3 regions of the Telluria sp. PB2R4 genome follow, and region 2 is predicted to be linked to each of the others. Evidence: predicted binding sites of a transcription regulator. Region 2 holds the regulator's gene; each other region holds the start of a gene.
The links. Region 2 encodes sigma-54, which starts transcription at its own class of promoters, with help from an activator protein. Its sites were predicted from a motif close to TGGCANGNAANCTGCTTT; they were not measured.

Region 1: AC56LU_RS20875 (TorF family putative porin) is a predicted target of sigma-54. The motif match lies at 2,695-2,712, and genes of this name have one in related genera.
Region 3: AC56LU_RS20580 (CmpA/NrtA family ABC transporter substrate-binding protein) is a predicted target of sigma-54. The motif match lies at 2,929-2,946, and genes of this name have one in related genera.

What each region holds. Positions count from the first base shown of each region.
Region 1 covers NZ_JCASIC010000015.1:12,584-18,280, forward strand. The annotation lists gene AC56LU_RS20865 (adenosylcobalamin-dependent ribonucleoside-diphosphate reductase) at 1-2,130, opposite strand, end outside; partial or broken gene AC56LU_RS20870 (accessory factor UbiK family protein) at 2,278-2,511, opposite strand; gene AC56LU_RS20875 (TorF family putative porin) at 2,822-3,556, shown strand; gene glnK (P-II family nitrogen regulator) at 3,575-3,913, shown strand; gene amt (ammonium transporter) at 3,924-5,321, shown strand; gene gshA (glutamate--cysteine ligase) at 5,458-5,697, shown strand, end outside.
Region 2 covers NZ_JCASIC010000003.1:17,819-23,515, forward strand. The annotation lists gene AC56LU_RS06200 (enoyl-CoA hydratase/isomerase family protein) at 1-983, opposite strand, end outside; gene hpf (ribosome hibernation-promoting factor, HPF/YfiA family) at 1,124-1,477, opposite strand; gene AC56LU_RS06210 (RNA polymerase factor sigma-54) at 1,536-3,014, opposite strand; gene lptB (LPS export ABC transporter ATP-binding protein) at 3,014-3,796, opposite strand; gene lptA (lipopolysaccharide transport periplasmic protein LptA) at 3,793-4,350, opposite strand; gene lptC (LPS export ABC transporter periplasmic protein LptC) at 4,384-4,986, opposite strand; gene AC56LU_RS06230 (KdsC family phosphatase) at 5,007-5,537, opposite strand; gene AC56LU_RS06235 (KpsF/GutQ family sugar-phosphate isomerase) at 5,537-5,697, opposite strand, start outside.
Region 3 covers NZ_JCASIC010000014.1:115,862-121,558, forward strand. The annotation lists gene AC56LU_RS20565 (L-cystine transporter) at 1-213, opposite strand, end outside; gene AC56LU_RS20570 (methyl-accepting chemotaxis protein) at 490-2,208, shown strand; gene AC56LU_RS20575 (hypothetical protein) at 2,281-2,463, opposite strand; gene AC56LU_RS20580 (CmpA/NrtA family ABC transporter substrate-binding protein) at 3,088-4,371, shown strand; gene ntrB (nitrate ABC transporter permease) at 4,401-5,327, shown strand; gene AC56LU_RS20590 (ABC transporter ATP-binding protein) at 5,341-5,697, shown strand, end outside.

The DNA of each region.
Region 1 (5,697 bases), on a different contig from region 2:
CACCACGTCGCGCATGTCGGCCAGCGCCCGCGCAATCGGGCCGCCGGCGCGCGCCACCATCGACAGCAGGCGCATCGAGGCGCTGATCCACTGCTGCCCGCCGGTGCGCTGGTTCGAGGGCATGAAGAATTCGAAGGGGCGCTCGACCGTGACCTTCTTGCCGTCGTGGATGCCCTCGGCGCGGATGAAGCTGACGGTGAGGTAGGCGGTCTTGCGGCCTTCCTGGGTCGCATACTCGATCTTGGAGGTGACCGATTCCAGTTCGCCCAGCGGACGGCGCTCGAAGCGCTTGCGCAGCGGGTCGTCGTCCGGCGCCAATGAGAATGACGCCGAGGGCTCCGTGGCCGAGGGCTCCGTGCCGGTGGACAGCACGCTGCCCAGCACCGTGTTCGGCCGGTAGGTCGCCAGCCCCTTCAGGCCCGCATGCCAGGCCTGGCTGTACAGCTCGCGGAAGTCGTCGAAAGGATAGTCTTCCGGCACGTTGACGGTCTTCGAAATCGCGGTGTCCACGAGTGGCTGCACCGCCTGCACCATGCGCAGGTGGTCGATCGCGCGCATCTCGAGCGCGGTGACGAATTGCGGCGGCAGCGCTGACATGTCATGCCCCATCTGGCGGTACAGGCGCCAGGCGTGGTCTTCCACGTCGTAGCTGCGCATCGCCCCGTCCGGCATGCGTTTCTTGCGCTGGTAGGTCCAGGAATAGGGCGGCTCGATGCCGTTCGAGGCATTGTCGGCGAAGGCCAGCGAGATGGTGCCGGTCGGCGCGATCGACAGCAGGTGCGAGTTGCGGATGCCGTGCACGCGGACCGCTTCGCGCAGCCACTCCGGCAGGCGCCCGACAAACTGGCCGCGCAGGTACTTGTCGGCGTCGAACAGCGGGAACGGTCCCTTTTCCACTGCCAGCTCGACCGAGGTGGCATAGGCTGCATCGCGCAGCGTCTCGGCGATGCGCGTCGCCATGGCCCGGCCGGCGTCGGAATCGTAGCGCAGCCCCAGCATGACCAGGGCGCTGCCCAGGCCCAGGAAGCCAAGGCCGATGCGGCGCTTGGCCTGCGACTCCGCAAGCTGCTGCGGCAGCGGCCATTCGGTGGCGTCCAGCACCAGGTCGAGCATGCGCACGCCCACTGCGGCGACCTCGCACATGCGCTCGAAATCGAATTGCGGGCTGGCGCCGAACGGATCAAGCACGAAGGCGGTGAGGTTGACCGAACCCAGGTCGCAGCAGCCGTAGCCGGGCAGGGGCTGCTCGCCGCAGGGATTGGTGGCGCGCAGTTCTTCCGCATACCAGAGGTTGTTTTCAAGATTCATGCGGTCGACAAACAGCACGCCCGGCTCGGCGTGATCGTAGGTCGAGGCGATGATCTTGTCCCACAGCGCGCGCGCGCGGACCTGGCGGTAGACCCAGCGGCCATCTTCACGGCGGACCGCGCCGGCGGCATCCTCCTCGCCCGGCTCGGCGCGGTGGACCAGGTCGAATATCGCGTCGCTGTCGACCGCGCGCATGAACTCGTCGGTCACGCCGACCGAGATATTGAAGTTGGTGAGCCCGCCCTCGTCCTTGGCGGCGATGAAGCGCTCGATGTCGGGGTGGTCGATGCGCAGCACGCCCATCTGGGCGCCGCGCCGGGCGCCGGCCGATTCCACCGTGCGGCACGAGGCGTCGAACACTTCCATGTAAGAGACTGGGCCGGAGGCGCGCGAGCGCGTGCCGCGGACCTTGCTGCCCATCGGGCGGATCGCGCTGAAATCGTAGCCCACGCCGCCGCCGCGGCGCATGGTCTCGGCCGATTCAAGCAGGGCAGTGTAGATGCCCGGCAGGCCGTCGTCGCTGCCGGAGATGGAATCGCCCACCGGCTGGACGAAACAGTTGATGAGGGTCGCCTGCAGGCCCAGGCCGGCGGCCGAGTTGATGCGTCCGGCGGGCACGAAGCCCTGCTCCTGGGCCCAGAGGAAGCGCGCCTCGAGTTCCGCGCGCCGGTCTGCGGGTTCGAGCGCCGCCAGGGCGCGCGCGACGCGCCGGCGTACGTCGAGGATGCCGTTTTCCTGGCCCTTGGCGTATTTCTCGCGCAGGACGTCGAGCGAGACTTCCTGCGGCGGGAGCGGGCCGGGCGGCCGGCCGATCGCGTTCATGGCGTTACCAACGCCGAGGGAGGATCAGGGCTTGTCGATGATGATGTGCGGCGCGGCCGGGTCGGTGGCGCCGGGAAGCGGGGCCCCGGCTGCGGCCGAGGCAGTCGAGGCGGCCGACGCAGCCGAAGAGGAAGATGTTCCCTGCGCGCCCAGGCGTGCTTCCAGGTCCACCACGCGCAGTTCCAGCGCTTCGAGCTTGGCGCGGGTCTTGGCCAGCACCTGGGCCTGGATGTCGAACTCTTCGCGGGTGACCAGGTCAAGCTTGGAGAAGCCCTGGGTCATCATCGCCTTGACGTTTTTCTCGATGTCCTTGGCCGGCGAGTTATCCAGCGCCTGGTTGATCTTGCCCTGGATGTCGTTGAAGAAGCTGTTCATGTCCATTTCCTTTCAGTCGGATCGCGCTGCACCACGACGGTGCGCAGTACGCCGCTTTTGGTGCGCCGCGCCGTGGCACCTGCCCGGCGCGCGGGGTTCCTGGGTTGTTCGAGTTGCAAATGGGGCGGATGGCTGACAAAAACAAGGTCTTTACGGCCTTTTGCCAACATTCCCATCACTTTTTTGAGCTGGCACGCATCCTGCTAAAGAGTTGGCAGGCGTGTAGCAAACAAGATTGTAAACCGCAACAGCCTGCGCCACGGTTCAGCCGACGAATTAGCCGATGAGCGCAGATGTTGAAAATAAGGGGAATGTCATGAAGTGCAACACTAAAGTAGCAGCAGTCAGCCTGGCCATCATGGCCTGTTCGAGCATCCCTGCCTTTGCGCAGGAAGCTGCCCCTGAGCATCAAATCAGCTACAACGCCGCCATTACCAGCGACTACCGTTACCGCGGCCTGTCGCAAACCCGGTTAGACCCGGCGCTGCAAGGCGGCGTCGACTACGTGCATGCCCCATCCGGCCTGTACGTGGGAACCTGGCTGTCCACCATCAAATGGACGAAAGATCTCGGCGGCGACGGCGATATCGAATGGGACGTCTATGGCGGCAAGCGCGGCCAGTTGGCCGAGAACGTCACGTACGACGTCGGCGGCCTGTACTACTGGTATCCGTCGAATGACCTGAACCCGCGCGCGAACACCTTCGAACTGTACGCCCGCATCGGCCTCGGGCCGGGCTACGTCAAGTATTCGCACTCGACCACCAACCTGTTCGGCACCGCCGACAGCAAGCGCAGCGGTTACCTGGACCTCGGCCTCGACCTCGACGTCTACGAAGGCTACATCCTCAACCTGCATGCCGGGCGCCAGGAAGTCAACAACAACAGCATGTACTCGTACACCGATTACAAAGTCGGGTTTACCAAGGATTTCGGCCTGGCCACGGTATCGCTGGCCTGGATCAAGGGCAACACCAAGGCCTACCGCAGCCCGGACGGCGAGAACCTGGGCAAGTCGGCAGCCGTGCTGACCGTGTCCAAAACTTTCTAAGAGTAAAGAGGCATCACCATGAAAATGATTACCGCCATCATCAAGCCCTTCAAGCTGGACGAAGTCCGTGAAGCGCTGTCGGAGATCAACGTACAGGGCATGACTGTGACCGAGGTGAAAGGCTTCGGTCGCCAGAAAGGCCACACCGAGCTGTATCGCGGCGCGGAGTACGTGGTCGATTTCCTCCCGAAGATCAAGATCGAGGCCGCGGTCGACGACGCCGTGGTCGACCAGGTGATCGACGCCATCTCGGGCGCCGCCCGCACCGGCAAGATCGGTGACGGCAAGATTTTCGTGGCCGACCTCAACCAGGTCATCCGTATCCGTACCGGCGAGACCGGCAACGAAGCACTGTAAGGGGAACCCGATGAAGATCTCAACAAAAATCCTCGCCGGCCTCTTCGCCGCCGGCCTGGCGCTGCCGGCACTCGCGGCACCCAGCATCAACAAGGGCGACACCGCCTGGATGTTCGTCTCCACGCTGCTGGTCATCATGATGGCGATTCCCGGCCTGGCGCTGTTCTACGGCGGCCTGGTGCGCGCCAAGAACATGCTGTCGGTGCTGATGCAGGTGTTCATGGTGTTCTCGCTGATCATCGTGCTGTGGTGCCTGTATGGTTACTCGCTGGCCTTCACGCAGGGCAATGCCTTCATCGGCGGCTTCGACCGCGTCTTCCTGAACGGTATCTACGATGCCGCGGCCGGCACCTTCAGCCAGGCTGGTACCTTCAGCAAGGAGACGATGATCCCCGAGTTCATCTTCGTCGCCTTCCAGGGCAGCTTCGCTGCGCTGACCTGCGCCCTGGTCGTCGGCGCCTTCGCCGAGCGCGTGCGCTTCGCGGCGGTGCTGCTGTTCTCGGTGCTGTGGTTCACCTTCGGCTACCTGCCGGTGGCCCACATGGTCTGGTTCTGGGCCGGCCCTGATGCGATCCAGGACGCCGCCACCCTGGCGACCGTCACCTCGAATGCCGGCTTCCTGTGGGGGCATGGCGCGCTCGACTTCGCCGGCGGCACCGTGGTGCACATCAACGCGGCGGTGGCCGGCCTGGTCGGGGCCTATGTGATCGGCAAGCGCATCGGCCTGGGCCGCGAATCGATGGCTCCGCACTCGCTGACCATGACCATGATCGGCGGCTCGCTGCTGTGGGTCGGCTGGTTCGGCTTCAACGCCGGTTCGGCACTGGAAGCGGGCGACGTCGCTGCGCTGGCCTTCATCAACACCCTGCTGGCGACCGCCGGTGCCGCCGTGTCGTGGATGTTCGGCGAGTGGCTCCTGAAGGGCAAGCCGTCGCTGCTGGGCGCGGTCTCCGGCGCGGTCTCGGGCCTGGTGGTGATCACCCCGGGCGCCGGCTTCGTCGGCCCGATGGGCGGCCTGCTGATGGGCCTGGTGGGTGGCGTGGTCTGCCTGTGGGGTGTGACCGGCCTGAAGCGCCTGCTGGGCGCCGACGATTCGCTCGACGTGTTCGGCGTGCACGGTGTGGGTGGGATCCTGGGTGCGCTCCTCACTGGCGTGTTCGCTTCGCCGGCGCTGGGCGGGCAGGGCATCTGGGACTATGTTGCCAACAAGGGCTCGCCGGACTACTCGATCTCCGGGCAGCTGTTGGTGCAGGCCGAGGCAGTGGGCGTCACCGTCGTGTGGTCGGCAGTGGTGGCCTTCATCGCCTTCAAGCTGGTGGATGTGCTGATCGGCCTGCGCGTACCGGCGGATGCCGAGCGCGAAGGCCTGGACATCACCAGCCACGGCGAATCGGCTTACCACCTGTAAGCGGTTTTTGAAGGACGAAGGCGCCTGCGGGCGCCTTTTTTTTCGTTTGCAGCAATATGCAGACTTTAAACAAGCTTATTCGTCCATATATGAGGCTACCGATATAATTCAAAAAAGCCACTACTAGGACGCTCCCATGGTTCCGCACCTCGCCACCGCCCTGACCGGTCCCCTCCTGGATCTGGAAAAGAAAATTCTCGAAGCCACGCCCGCCATCGAGCGCTGGTTCCGCCTCGAGTGGCAGGAGCATACGCCGCCGTTCTATTGCTCGGTGGACCTGCGCAATGCCGGCTACAAGCTGGCGCCGGTCGACACCAACCTGTTCCCGGGCGGCTTCAACAACCTGTCCACCGAGATGCTGCCGCTGACGGTGCAG
Region 2 (5,697 bases):
TTCGGCGTATTGTCCTTGTCGATCACCAGCGCCCGCACGCCTTCCAGCACTTCGCCGTGCTCGAAATTGCGGCGCACCAGGTTGCGCTCCATGCGCAGGCAGTCCGCCACATCCAGCGCCGCGCCGCGTTGCAGGAGTTCGCGCGTTACGCACATCATCAGGGGCGAACGCTGGCGCATTGCCTTCAACGCCTTTTGCGCGAACGGGTTCTCGTCGCGCCCGAGCGAGGCCATGATCGCGCCCACCGTAGCGGCGCCGAAGTGCGCATCGATCACGGCGCGCTGCGCCTGCAGCTCACTCGGTCCGATGCGAGCGGCAAACTGCGCGGCGTAGTTCCGTATCGCCGCCGGCAACTGCGCGCCGGCCGTCGATTCCACCAGCGCCATCAATCCGCCCAGCTGGTCGCCCGGCACGAACACGTCGGCCAGCCCCACGTAGAGCGCATCGGTCGCGCCGATCGTCAGGCCGGTCAGGCCCAGGTATTGTCCCAGCTGGCCCGGCGCGTGCGACAGGAAGTGGCTGCCGCCGACGTCCGGGAACAAGCCAATGTTCACCTCGGGCATCGCCATTTTCGTGCGTTCGGTGACGATGCGCAGGCCGCAGCCAGGGCCGCCCTGGGCGATACCCATGCCGCCGCCCATCACCACGCCGTCCATCACCGCGATGTAGGGCTTCGGATAAAAGTGGATCAGGTGGTTCAGTGCGTATTCTTCGGTGAAGAAGTCTTCCAGCAGCGCGCTGCCGCCCATCGGGCTGGCCTGGCCTACCTCGTGGAAAAAGCGGATGTCGCCGCCCGCGCACAGGGCCTTCTCGCTGCTGCTGGTGATGACCACCGCGTCGATGCCCGCGTCATCCTTCCACTGCAACAGGGTCGCGGTGAGCGCGCGCACCATGTCGAGCGAGAGAGAATTCAGGGCTTTCGGCCGGTCGAGCGTGATGACGCCGGTGCGATTGGCAACGCGGGTCAGGACGGTATCGGTCATGACGGTCTTCTATGATCGAAAAGACATGCATTCTACAGAACATTTGTACAAATACGGAAGCCGGGAAAAGTAACAAGCGTGTACAAAAGCAAAAAGGGCGTCCCCTCAGACGCCCTTGCTTGATGTGCGGCTACCCGTCGTTACGCGGCAGCGGCTTCTCCGATGTCCGGAAGGCGCTTGTGCGCCACGTGGTTATGGTCTTGTAGCATGGATTTGTGCTTTAGAACCTGTCTGTCCAGCCTGTCCATCAGGGTATCAATCGCCGCATACAGATCCTGCGCGGCACTGGCCACGTGCAGAATCTTGCCGGATACCTGTAGGTTGATCTCCGCTTTCTGTCTTTTTTCTTTTTCGGTGAGGTTGTCGATCGCAAGGAACACGTGGGTATCGATGACGTGGTCGAAATGACGGGTGATGCGCTCGAGCTTATTCTGAACGTATTCACGGATGGCGGGGGTAACTTCGAGATGGTGGCCGCTGATTGTGAGGTTCATACACACTCCTTAGGGAAGGTGCCCTGCCCGCGCCACAAGGTGAGAGTGGGCAGTGGCTTTACAGGGATTTGCGGAGGCTGACGGGCGGAATCTTGAGCGCTTCGCGGTATTTTGCAACCGTGCGGCGCGCAATGACCATACCTTGTTCCCCGAGCATCTCCGCGATCTTGCTGTCGGATAGAGGGTTCCTAGGGTCTTCTGCTCCTGTCAATTGCGCAATGAGTGCGCGGATCGCCGTCGAGGAGGCTTCTCCCCCCGCTTCGGTGGCGACGTGACTTCCGAAGAAGTATTTCAGCTCAAACATGCCGTGCGGGGTCAGCATGTATTTCTGAGTGGTTACACGCGAGATTGTGCTCTCGTGTAGGCCTAGTGTATCAGCTATCTCGCGTAAGACAAGAGGGCGCATGGCAACCGCGCCGTGGCTGAAAAAGTTGCGCTGGCGCTCCACAATTGCCTCGGCAACACGCAGGATCGTATCGAAACGCTGGCGCATGTTCTTGATGAGCCACTTGGCTTCCTGCAGCTGCGCGCCCATCTGGCTTTCGCTCTTGCCCTGCTTGAGCAGGTTGGCGTACAGCGAGTTCACACGCAGTTTCGGCATCACGTCCGGGTTCAGGGTGACGGCCCAGCCGCTCTTGGCGCGCCGGACGATCACGTCCGGCACCACGTAGTCGGACACGCCCGAGCCGAAGGCCGCGCCGGGATGCGGATTGCACTGGCGGACCACGGCCTGCACTTCGCGCAGGTCTTCGTCGTCGCAGTCGAGCGCCTTCTTCAGCTTGGTGTATTCGCGCTGGGCGAACCAGGCCAGGTAGCCTTCGACGATCTTCAGGGCCAGGCGCCGCGTCACCATCGGCACGCCCGGCATGCGGCGGATCTGCAGCGCCAGGCATTCGGCCGCGCTGCGCGCACCCACGCCCACCGGGTCCAGGCTCTGCACCAGCGCCAGCGCGCAGCGCAGTTCGTCCATCTCGATCTCGAGTTCTTCCGGCAGCCGCGCATGGATGTCGTCGAGCGGCTCTTCGAGGTAGCCGTTGTCGTCGAGCGCATCGATCACCAGCTCGGCCAGCACGCGGTCGCGCACGCTGCAGCCGGTCAGGCGGATCTGCTCGGCCAGGTGCTCGCGCAGCGTGACGCTGTCGGCTTCGAGCTGCGGGCGTCCGTCCTCGTCGTCGCCGCTGCGCGCGCCGCCGCCTTCGCCGCCCCAGTCGGTATCGCCCTCGCCACGTTCGCCGTGGTCGCCGCCGTCATCCCCGCCCTCCGCCTCCGCCTTGGGGCCGTCCGCGCCCTCCGGTGCCGGCGCCGCGGCCGGCGCGTCGCCATTCGGCGGCGCCGCATTGATGGCGCCGTCGGCCAGCAGCCGCACCGAGCGGTCGAGCGGATCGTCGAGACGTTCGAGCAGCGGGTTGTCGTGCAGGATCTGCTCGATCTCCTGGTGCAGTTCGAGCGTGGACAGCTGCAGCAGGCGGATCGACTGCTGCAGCTGCGGCGTGAGCGCCAGGTGCTGCGAGGTGCGGAGCTGCAGTGACTGTTTCATTACATCCTGAAGTGTTCGCCGAGGTAGACGCGCCGCACGGATTCGTTGGCGATGATGTCGTCGGGCCGTCCCGAGGCCAGCACCGCGCCCTGGTTGATGATGTAGGCGCGGTCGCAGATCCCGAGCGTCTCGCGCACGTTGTGGTCGGTGATCAGGACCCCGATGTTGCGCTCCTTCAGGAAGCGCACGATGCGCTGGATCTCGATGACGGCGATCGGATCGACGCCCGCGAACGGTTCGTCCAGCAGCACGAAGCGCGGGTTGGTCGCGAGCGCGCGCGCGATCTCGACGCGGCGCCGTTCGCCGCCCGACAGCGACAGCGCCGGGTTCTCGCGCAGCTTCTCGATCTGCAGTTCCGCCAGCAGGGTGTCGAGGCGTTCGTTGATCTGGTCCTTGGTGAGCGCCTTGCCGTCCACCCGCTGCAGCTCGAGCACGGCGCGGATGTTCTCTTCCACCGTCAGCTTGCGGAACACCGAGGCTTCCTGAGGCAGGTACGAGAGGCCCAGTACCGCGCGGCGGTGGATCGGCAGGCTTGAAATGTCGGTGCCGTTGATGTCGATGGTGCCGGCGTCCGAGGGCACCAGGCCGACGATCATGTAGAACGAGGTGGTCTTGCCGGCGCCGTTGGGGCCGAGCAGGCCGACCACTTCGCCGCATTCCACCTGCAGCGACACGTCGCGCACCACCAGGCGCTTGCCGTAGCTCTTCTGCAGGCCCTTGACGATCAGGGTGCTGCAGCCTTCGCGCGCGGTGGCGAAGGCGCCGTTCATGGCTGCCGTCATTGCTTGGCGCCCTCTGCTGGCGCCGTGGTCCGGCGCGGCGCGATGATCAGGGTGCCGCGGCCGCCGCCCACCTTGCTGGCGCCGCTGGCGTCGTTGCGCACCTGCGCGACTTCGCGCCGGTTGTCGTAGGAGATGAACGGGCCCTTGATCTCGTTGGTCATGCGCCCGCCCTCCAGCTCGCGCACCTCGGCGGCGGTGAACAGCTTCACCAGCTCGGCGCGCTCGTCATACTCGATGCGCTGGGCCTGGCCCTCGACCCACAGGTCGGGACCGCCGTCGCGCTTCTGGCGGAAGGTGGCGGTCTTGCCGTTGTTGGCGGTGAGGGTCACGCTCATGAAGCCTTCCGGCGTTTCCTTCAACAGGGCGCGGTCGGATTTCAGCACCAGCGTGCCGCGCGTGAGCACGACGTTGCCGGTCAGGACGCGGGTCTGGGTGACCTCGTCCACGTCGAGCGAGTCGAATTGGACCACGGCCTGCTTGAGCGAATCGGCACGCTCCGCCGAGGCGCCGAAGGCGGCCAGGCTGAGGAATACGGCTGCGATAATTTTTTTCATGTTGCTTGTCCTGGGTTGGCTTGTTGCTGCCGCTTATTGGGGACGCTGGCGTGGCGGATAAACGATCTGGCCGCGGCTGGCGAGATGCAGCTTCTGGGTCGCGTTGTTGGCGACCATGCCGGTGCCGGTCACGGTCGCGGAACCGAGCCGCATCTCGATCGCCTTGTCGGTCTTGAGGATTTCTTCGTCGGGCAGCACGGTGAGCGCCTGGGTCTGCATGCGCAGCGCTTCGCTGGTCGGCGTGGCCGGACGCTGGATGTCGACGTTGCCGAGCAGTTCGACGCGGTGTTCCTCGTGGTAGATCTGGGCGCGTTTTGCGACGATGGTCATACGCGGACGGCCGGGCGTCATGCTCTCCATCACCGGCTGTTCGACATGGGACACGTCGCCCAGCGGCGTATGCGCCAGGCGCTTGCCCGACACCACGTAGCTCGGCTTGCCCGCTTCGGTCATGCGCACGAACGAGAAATTCTCGACGATGTAGTCGGGTTCGTCCTGCGGCCCGCCGAGTCGCGCGCTGTCGTCTTCGCTTTCCATCAGCTGCACCACCCAGAAGCTGCCGAATGCGCAGAAGGCCGCGATCATCATGATCGTCAGGAGCTTCCAGCGGTGGGCGGTGCGTTTATAGGTGACCATGCTCGATCAGGCGCGAAGGCTCATGCGAAATAAGGCGCGAGCGCCTGTTCGTAGGTGCCCTGCGCGCGCATGACGAGGTCGCAGACCTCGCGCACGGCGCCGCGGCCACCCGCGTTCTTCGTTACGTAGTGCGCGCGGTGCTGCACTTCCGGGTGGCCCGACGGCACGGCGACGGCAAAACCGACGCGGGTGAACAGCGGCAGGTCGATCACGTCGTCGCCGATGTACCCGCATTGGTCCGGCGTCACGCCGGTTGCTTCGAGCAGCTCTGCGAAGCCGACCCGCTTGTCGTGGATGCCCTGGTAGACGTGGGGGATGCCCAGGTCGGCGGCGCGCTTGACCACGATCGGCGACTTGCGCGCGCTGATGATGGCCGTGCGCACGCCGGTCTTGTTCAGCAACTGGATGCCGAGGCCGTCGAGCACGTTGAAGGTCTTGGTGACCTCGCCGTCCGGGCCGTAGGTGAGGCTGCCGTCGGTGAGCACGCCGTCGACGTCGAAGATCATGACTCTTACGCGCGCGGCGCGCTGCATGTATTCCGTTGGCGTCATCAGATCACCTTGGCGCGGGTCAGGTCGTGGATGTGGAGCGCGCCGACCAGGCGATCCTCAAGGTCGACGACCAGCATCTGGTTGATGCGGAATTCTTCCATGACGGCGACGGCATCGACCGCCAGCTGTTCCGGATGGACGCGGCGCGGATTGGCGTGCA
Region 3 (5,697 bases), on a different contig from region 2:
GCCGCTGCCGACCACGTCCAGCCAGGCGTTGGTGGCGGCGATGTCGGATGAGCCGGCGCCGTACACGGCCTGCATGGCCGCGCCCAGCAGCACGCCGAGGCCGAGGCCGGTGAATACGCGCTTGGTGAAGGAGACGTGGTTTGCCTGCAGGCGATACAGCAGCACGCACACCAGCAGGGCGACGACCAGGTTGATCAAGACAGGAACATTCATCGGAGCCTTTGCAAGGCAGCTCATGCGCTGCGGAAATCAATCGCAGCATTCTATAGGCAAACTGGCATCGCCGCCGAGTTCGCCCGAATGCGGGGCCTGGACTTCCCGTGTTGTCGCACCGACCATGGACGATGCAGCCATGCCTAGCCTGTGTCGCGGACTTACGACGCAGTGCAGCAAATCATGCAGTTGGTGCTGCAAATATGTAAAGCACATGGCAACATATTTCCATGATTCAATTTCTTTAAATATACGTCTGATCGGATCGTGTTCATCATGTTTAGCCATCTCACCATCAAGACCCGCCTCATCTTTGTTATCGTTTTCCTGTCCATCGAACTGATTGCCGGCGCCGTCATCGGCATCTACAACCTCGGCGCCGCCAACGCCAGGCTGAAGCAGATGCATGACGATCGCGTGGTCCCGATCGGCCAGCTCAGCCGCGTGATGCAGCTGATTACAACGAACCAGCTGCTGGTGGGCAAGGCTGCAGATGCAACCACCAAGGAACAGCGCGACGTCTTCCTGGCCCAGCTCGACGCCAATGTCGCCGAGGCGACCGCCACCTGGAAAGCGTACGAGCAGACCAGGCTGACGGCTGAAGAAGCCACGCTGGTGGCAAAGTTCGTCGAGGCCCGCAAAGCCTTTTTGGCACATGGCCTGATGCCGGCGGTGACGGCGGCGCGGGCCGGCGACGGCAGCCTCGCCAGCGAGCTGGTGACCGGAGAAGTGGCGCGGCGCTTCCAGCCCGTGAGCGAGCTCGGTACCCAGCTGCTCGCGCTGCAGCAGCGCGTGGCCAAGGAGGAGTACGTCGAGTCGCAGCAGGCCTACGACATCGTGCGCCTGGTCTGCCTGGCCGGCCTCGTGTTCGGCCTGGTGATGGCGGCCGTGGTCGGCTGGATGCTGGTACGCGCGATCGTGCGTCCGATCGAGCGGGCCGTGCAGATCGCCGGCGCGGTGGCGGCGGGCGACCTGAGCCAGAAGATCGAGGTGAGCTCGCACGACGAAACCGGTCGCCTGCTGCAAGCCCTGAAGGACATGAACACGTCCCTGGTGGGGATCGTCACCCGCGTGCGCGGCGGTACCGATACCATCGCCACCGCATCCGGCCAGATTGCCGCCGGCAACCTCGACCTGTCGACACGCACCGAGCAGCAGGCCGGTTCGCTGGAAGAGACGGCATCGTCGATGGAAGAGCTGACCTCGACCGTCAAGCAGAACGCCGACAACGCACGCCAGGCCAATGCGCTGGCGACCTCGGCCCGGCAGGTGGCGGGCAAGGGCGGCGAAGTGGTCGAGCAGGTGGTGCGCACCATGGGCGCGATCAACGGTTCGGCGACCCGCATCGTCGACATCATCTCGGTCATCGACGGCATCGCCTTCCAGACCAATATCCTGGCGCTGAACGCGGCAGTCGAGGCCGCGCGTGCTGGCGAGCAGGGCCGCGGATTCGCGGTGGTGGCGAGCGAAGTGCGCAACCTGGCACAGCGCAGCGCGGCGGCGGCCAAGGAGATCAAGGCGCTGATCGATGATTCGGTCGAGAAAGTGCAGCATGGTTCTGCGCTGGTCGACCAGGCCGGCGCGACGATGGCGGAGATCGTGCAGAGCGTGGGCCGCGTGACTGACATCATGGCCGAGATCAGCGCCGCCAGCCAGGAGCAGACCGCCGGCATCGAGCAGATCAACCAGGCCGTGCTGGAGATGGACCATGTGACCCAGCAGAACGCCGCGCTGGTCGAGGAAGCCTCGGCGGCGGCGCAGTCGCTGCAGCAGGAGGCGGCCGAACTGGCGCAGGCGGTCGGCATCTTCCGGCTCGATACGCAGGCCGCAGGGGCGCCGAAGGCGGGCGTGGTGCGGGCGCCGGCCGCGGCTGCGCGTCCGGCCAGGGCCCCGGCGCCGGCGCGCAACGAGGCGAAGGCGGTCGCACCGAAGCCGGCCCGCAAGGCCGCGCAGGGGACGGCAGCGGTAGCGACCGAGGGCTGGGAAGCGTTCTAAAGCGAAGCGGCGGCCACCGGGGCCGCCGCTTCGCAAACATCGTCTATGAGGCAGCGGGCTGGCAGGCGCGACTTACTCGAGGGTGACGAGGAGGGCTGCCGCGCCCACGCAGAGGCCGACAGCCACGCCGATGCGCTGGCGCAGGCGGCGGCTGTTCGACACGATGCCTTTGGCAAAGGTGCGCTTCGGCGCTTTCGGGTTACTGCGGTCCACGGTACTGGGGTGGATGCGTGGATGCGAGTGCTCGGTGTACATTGCTTTTCCTTTTACCGTCTCCACCAGAGACTGGCGTTCAAATAAGTGAATGGCGTTTGCTGGCGCGTTTGCTGACAGATATTCCAACTGAAACGCGTCGAATGTTGTCTATTTTACATGCTTGCTCAGCGAATACAAGGGCGCACACAATTCCTTACGATTTCAGGGTGTTGCCTCCAATAAACAATATGTTCCCATCCCCGGTCAATGTCAAGCGAATGCGCTGGAACGTAGGTTGTAACCAACAGTAGGGTCCGTAGCTGGAATTGATATGACCGCTGAGATCGTGACAAGTTCTCAACATGATACAAAAAGTTCGCGAATCTTAATTTTTTTGAATCGTTTCGCCGCCGCTCGGTGTTGGCTGTCCAAAATGATGCGGTGCACAGTCACCGTGCAGTTTTTGCGCTATCGCATAGTGCACCGGCCGTCACGCCGAACCAGCGTTCATTCTGCAACGGGATCTGGCATGGACCTTGCATATTGACATTGGCGTAATGGAGCGCACGCGAGTCCTGCCAGCGCCGGCAGGGCCCCACCAAGACAACGACGTCTATCCTGACATGCACTTATTCATGTCCGGGTACGCGTCATTTTTTTTGCCTGATTACATTAAGGATCGCGATGAAATATCGGAAACTCGAAACGAAGAGCGCCACGCCACAAGGTGCCGACGGGGTGAATGTCACGCGCAGGAACTTCATGCAGGGCGCAAGCCTGGCGGCGGGCGCAGGCCTGCTGGGTCTGGCAACGGGTGGGGCGTGGGCGGCCGGGTCGGACAAGCCGGAAAAGGAAGAAATCAGGATCGGTTTCATTCCGCTGACCGATTGCGCCTCGGTCGTGATGGCCTCGGTGCTGGGCCTCGACAAGAAGTACGGCGTGAAATTTGTACTGAGCAAGGAAGCTTCCTGGGCCGGCGTGCGCGACAAGCTGGCCAACGGCGAGCTGGACGCCGCCCATGTGTTATATGGATTGCTGTACGGCGTCCAGATGGGCATCGGCGGCCAGAAGAAGGACATGGCGGTGCTGATGGGCCTGAACAACAACGGCCAGGCGATCACGCTGTCCAGTCAGCTCGCCGCGAAAGGCGCGGTCGACGGTCCGTCGCTGGCAAAGCTGATGCGCACGGAGAAACGCGACTACACCTTCGCCCAGACCTTCCCGACCGGCACCCACGCCATGTGGCTGTATTACTGGCTGGCCGCCAACGGCATCAATCCGATGAAGGACGCCAAGGTCATCACCGTGCCGCCGCCGCAGATGGTGGCCAACATGCGGGTCGGGAACATGGACGGCTTCTGCGTGGGCGAGCCCTGGGGCCACCGCGCCATCATGGACAAGGTCGGGATCACCGCCATCACCACCCAGGACATCTGGCGCGACCATCCCGAGAAAGTACTGGGCAGCACGCGCGACTTCGCCACGAAGCACCCGAACACCTGCCGCGCCATGATGGCCGCCATCCTGGAAGCCGGCAAATGGATCGATGCCTCGCTGGCCAACAAGAACCGCATGGCCGAGGTCATCGCCGCCAAGTCCTACGTCAACACCAGCAAGGATGCGATCGACCAGCGCATCCTGGGCCGCTACCAGAACGGTCTCGGCAAGACCTGGGACGACGCCAACCACATGAAGTTCTACAACGATGGCCTGGTCAATTTCCCCTACCTGTCGGACGGCATGTGGTTCATGACCCAACACCGCCGCTGGGGCCTGCTGAAGGACGACCCGGACTACCTGGCCGTCGCTTCAAGCGTGAACCAGGTCAAGCTGTACACGGAAGCCGCCACCATGACCCGGACCCCGGTCCCGAAAAGCCCGCTGCGCACTTCAAAACTGATGGACGGCACGGTCTGGGACGGCAGGAATCCGAAAGCCTACGCGGCCTCGTTCAAGGTCAAGGTCTGAATTTTCACGTCGATTGAAAAGGAACTGCCATGAGCGCCATCCTGAGATCCATCCGCAATGACTTGCCGGCAGCAGCAGCGGCGACGCCCAGTCCCGACGCCATGGCAGTTCCGGCGCGTCCACCAGCCCGGCGCAAGCCCGCGGCCGCGGCCGGAGCCGTGCGGCGGGGCACGCCGCACTTTGCCAGGGCGGTGCGGCTGCTGCTGCCGCCGCTGGCCGGCATCGCGCTGGTGGTGCTGGCCTGGCACATCATCGCCAGCCGCAACAGCGCTTTCCCGACGCCGCAGGCGACCCTGCAGGCGGCGCTGGTCCTGTTCGCCGATCCGTTCCATTACACCGGCCCGAACGACCAGGGCATCGGCTGGAACGTGCTCGCGTCGCTGAAGCGGGTGGCGCTGGGCTTCGGCCTGGCCGCGCTGGTCGGCATCCCGCTCGGCTTCCTGATCGGACGGGTGCGCTTTGCCGGCGCCATGTTCGCACCGATCGTCAGCCTGCTCAAGCCGGTATCGCCGCTGGCCTGGCTGCCGATCGGCCTGCTGGTGTTCAAGTCGGCCGACCCGGCTGCGATCTGGTCGATCTTCATCTGCTCGATCTGGCCGATGGTCATCAACACCGCGGTCGGCGTGCAGCGCGTGCCGCAGGATTACATGAACGTGGCGCGGGTACTGAACCTGTCCGAATGGAAGGTGTTGACCAAGATCCTGCTGCCCTCGGCCTTGCCCTACATCCTGACCGGCGTGCGCCTCGCGATCGGCACCGCCTGGCTGGTCATCGTGGCGGCGGAAATGCTGACCGGCGGTGTCGGCATCGGCTTCTGGGTGTGGGACGAGTGGAACAACCTGAACGTCGCGCACATCATCATCGCCATCGTCATCATCGGCGTGGTCGGCCTGCTGCTCGAGCAGGGGCTGGTGGCCCTGGCGCGTGCACTGACCCACGAACAAGTAGCCAACTGAAGGAGGCACGATCATGGACAATCCAAAATTCATCGACATCAGCGGCGTGGAGATGGCCTTTCACACCAGGAAGGGCGTGTTCCAGGCCTTGCAGGGCATCGACCTCGCCGTGCGCAAGGGCGAGTTCGTCACCCTGATCGGCCACTCCGGCTGCGGCAAGTCGACCCTGCTGAACCTGATCGCCGGCCTGCTGAAACCGACCGAGGGCGTGCTGCTGTGCGCCAACCGCGAGATTGCCGGCCCGGCCCCGGAACGGGCGGTGGTGTTCCAGAACCATTCGCTGCTGCCCTGGCTGACCTGCTACGAAAACATTTATCTCGGCGTTGAACGGGTCTTCGGTGCGCTCGAGACCCGCGCCCAGCTGCGCGAA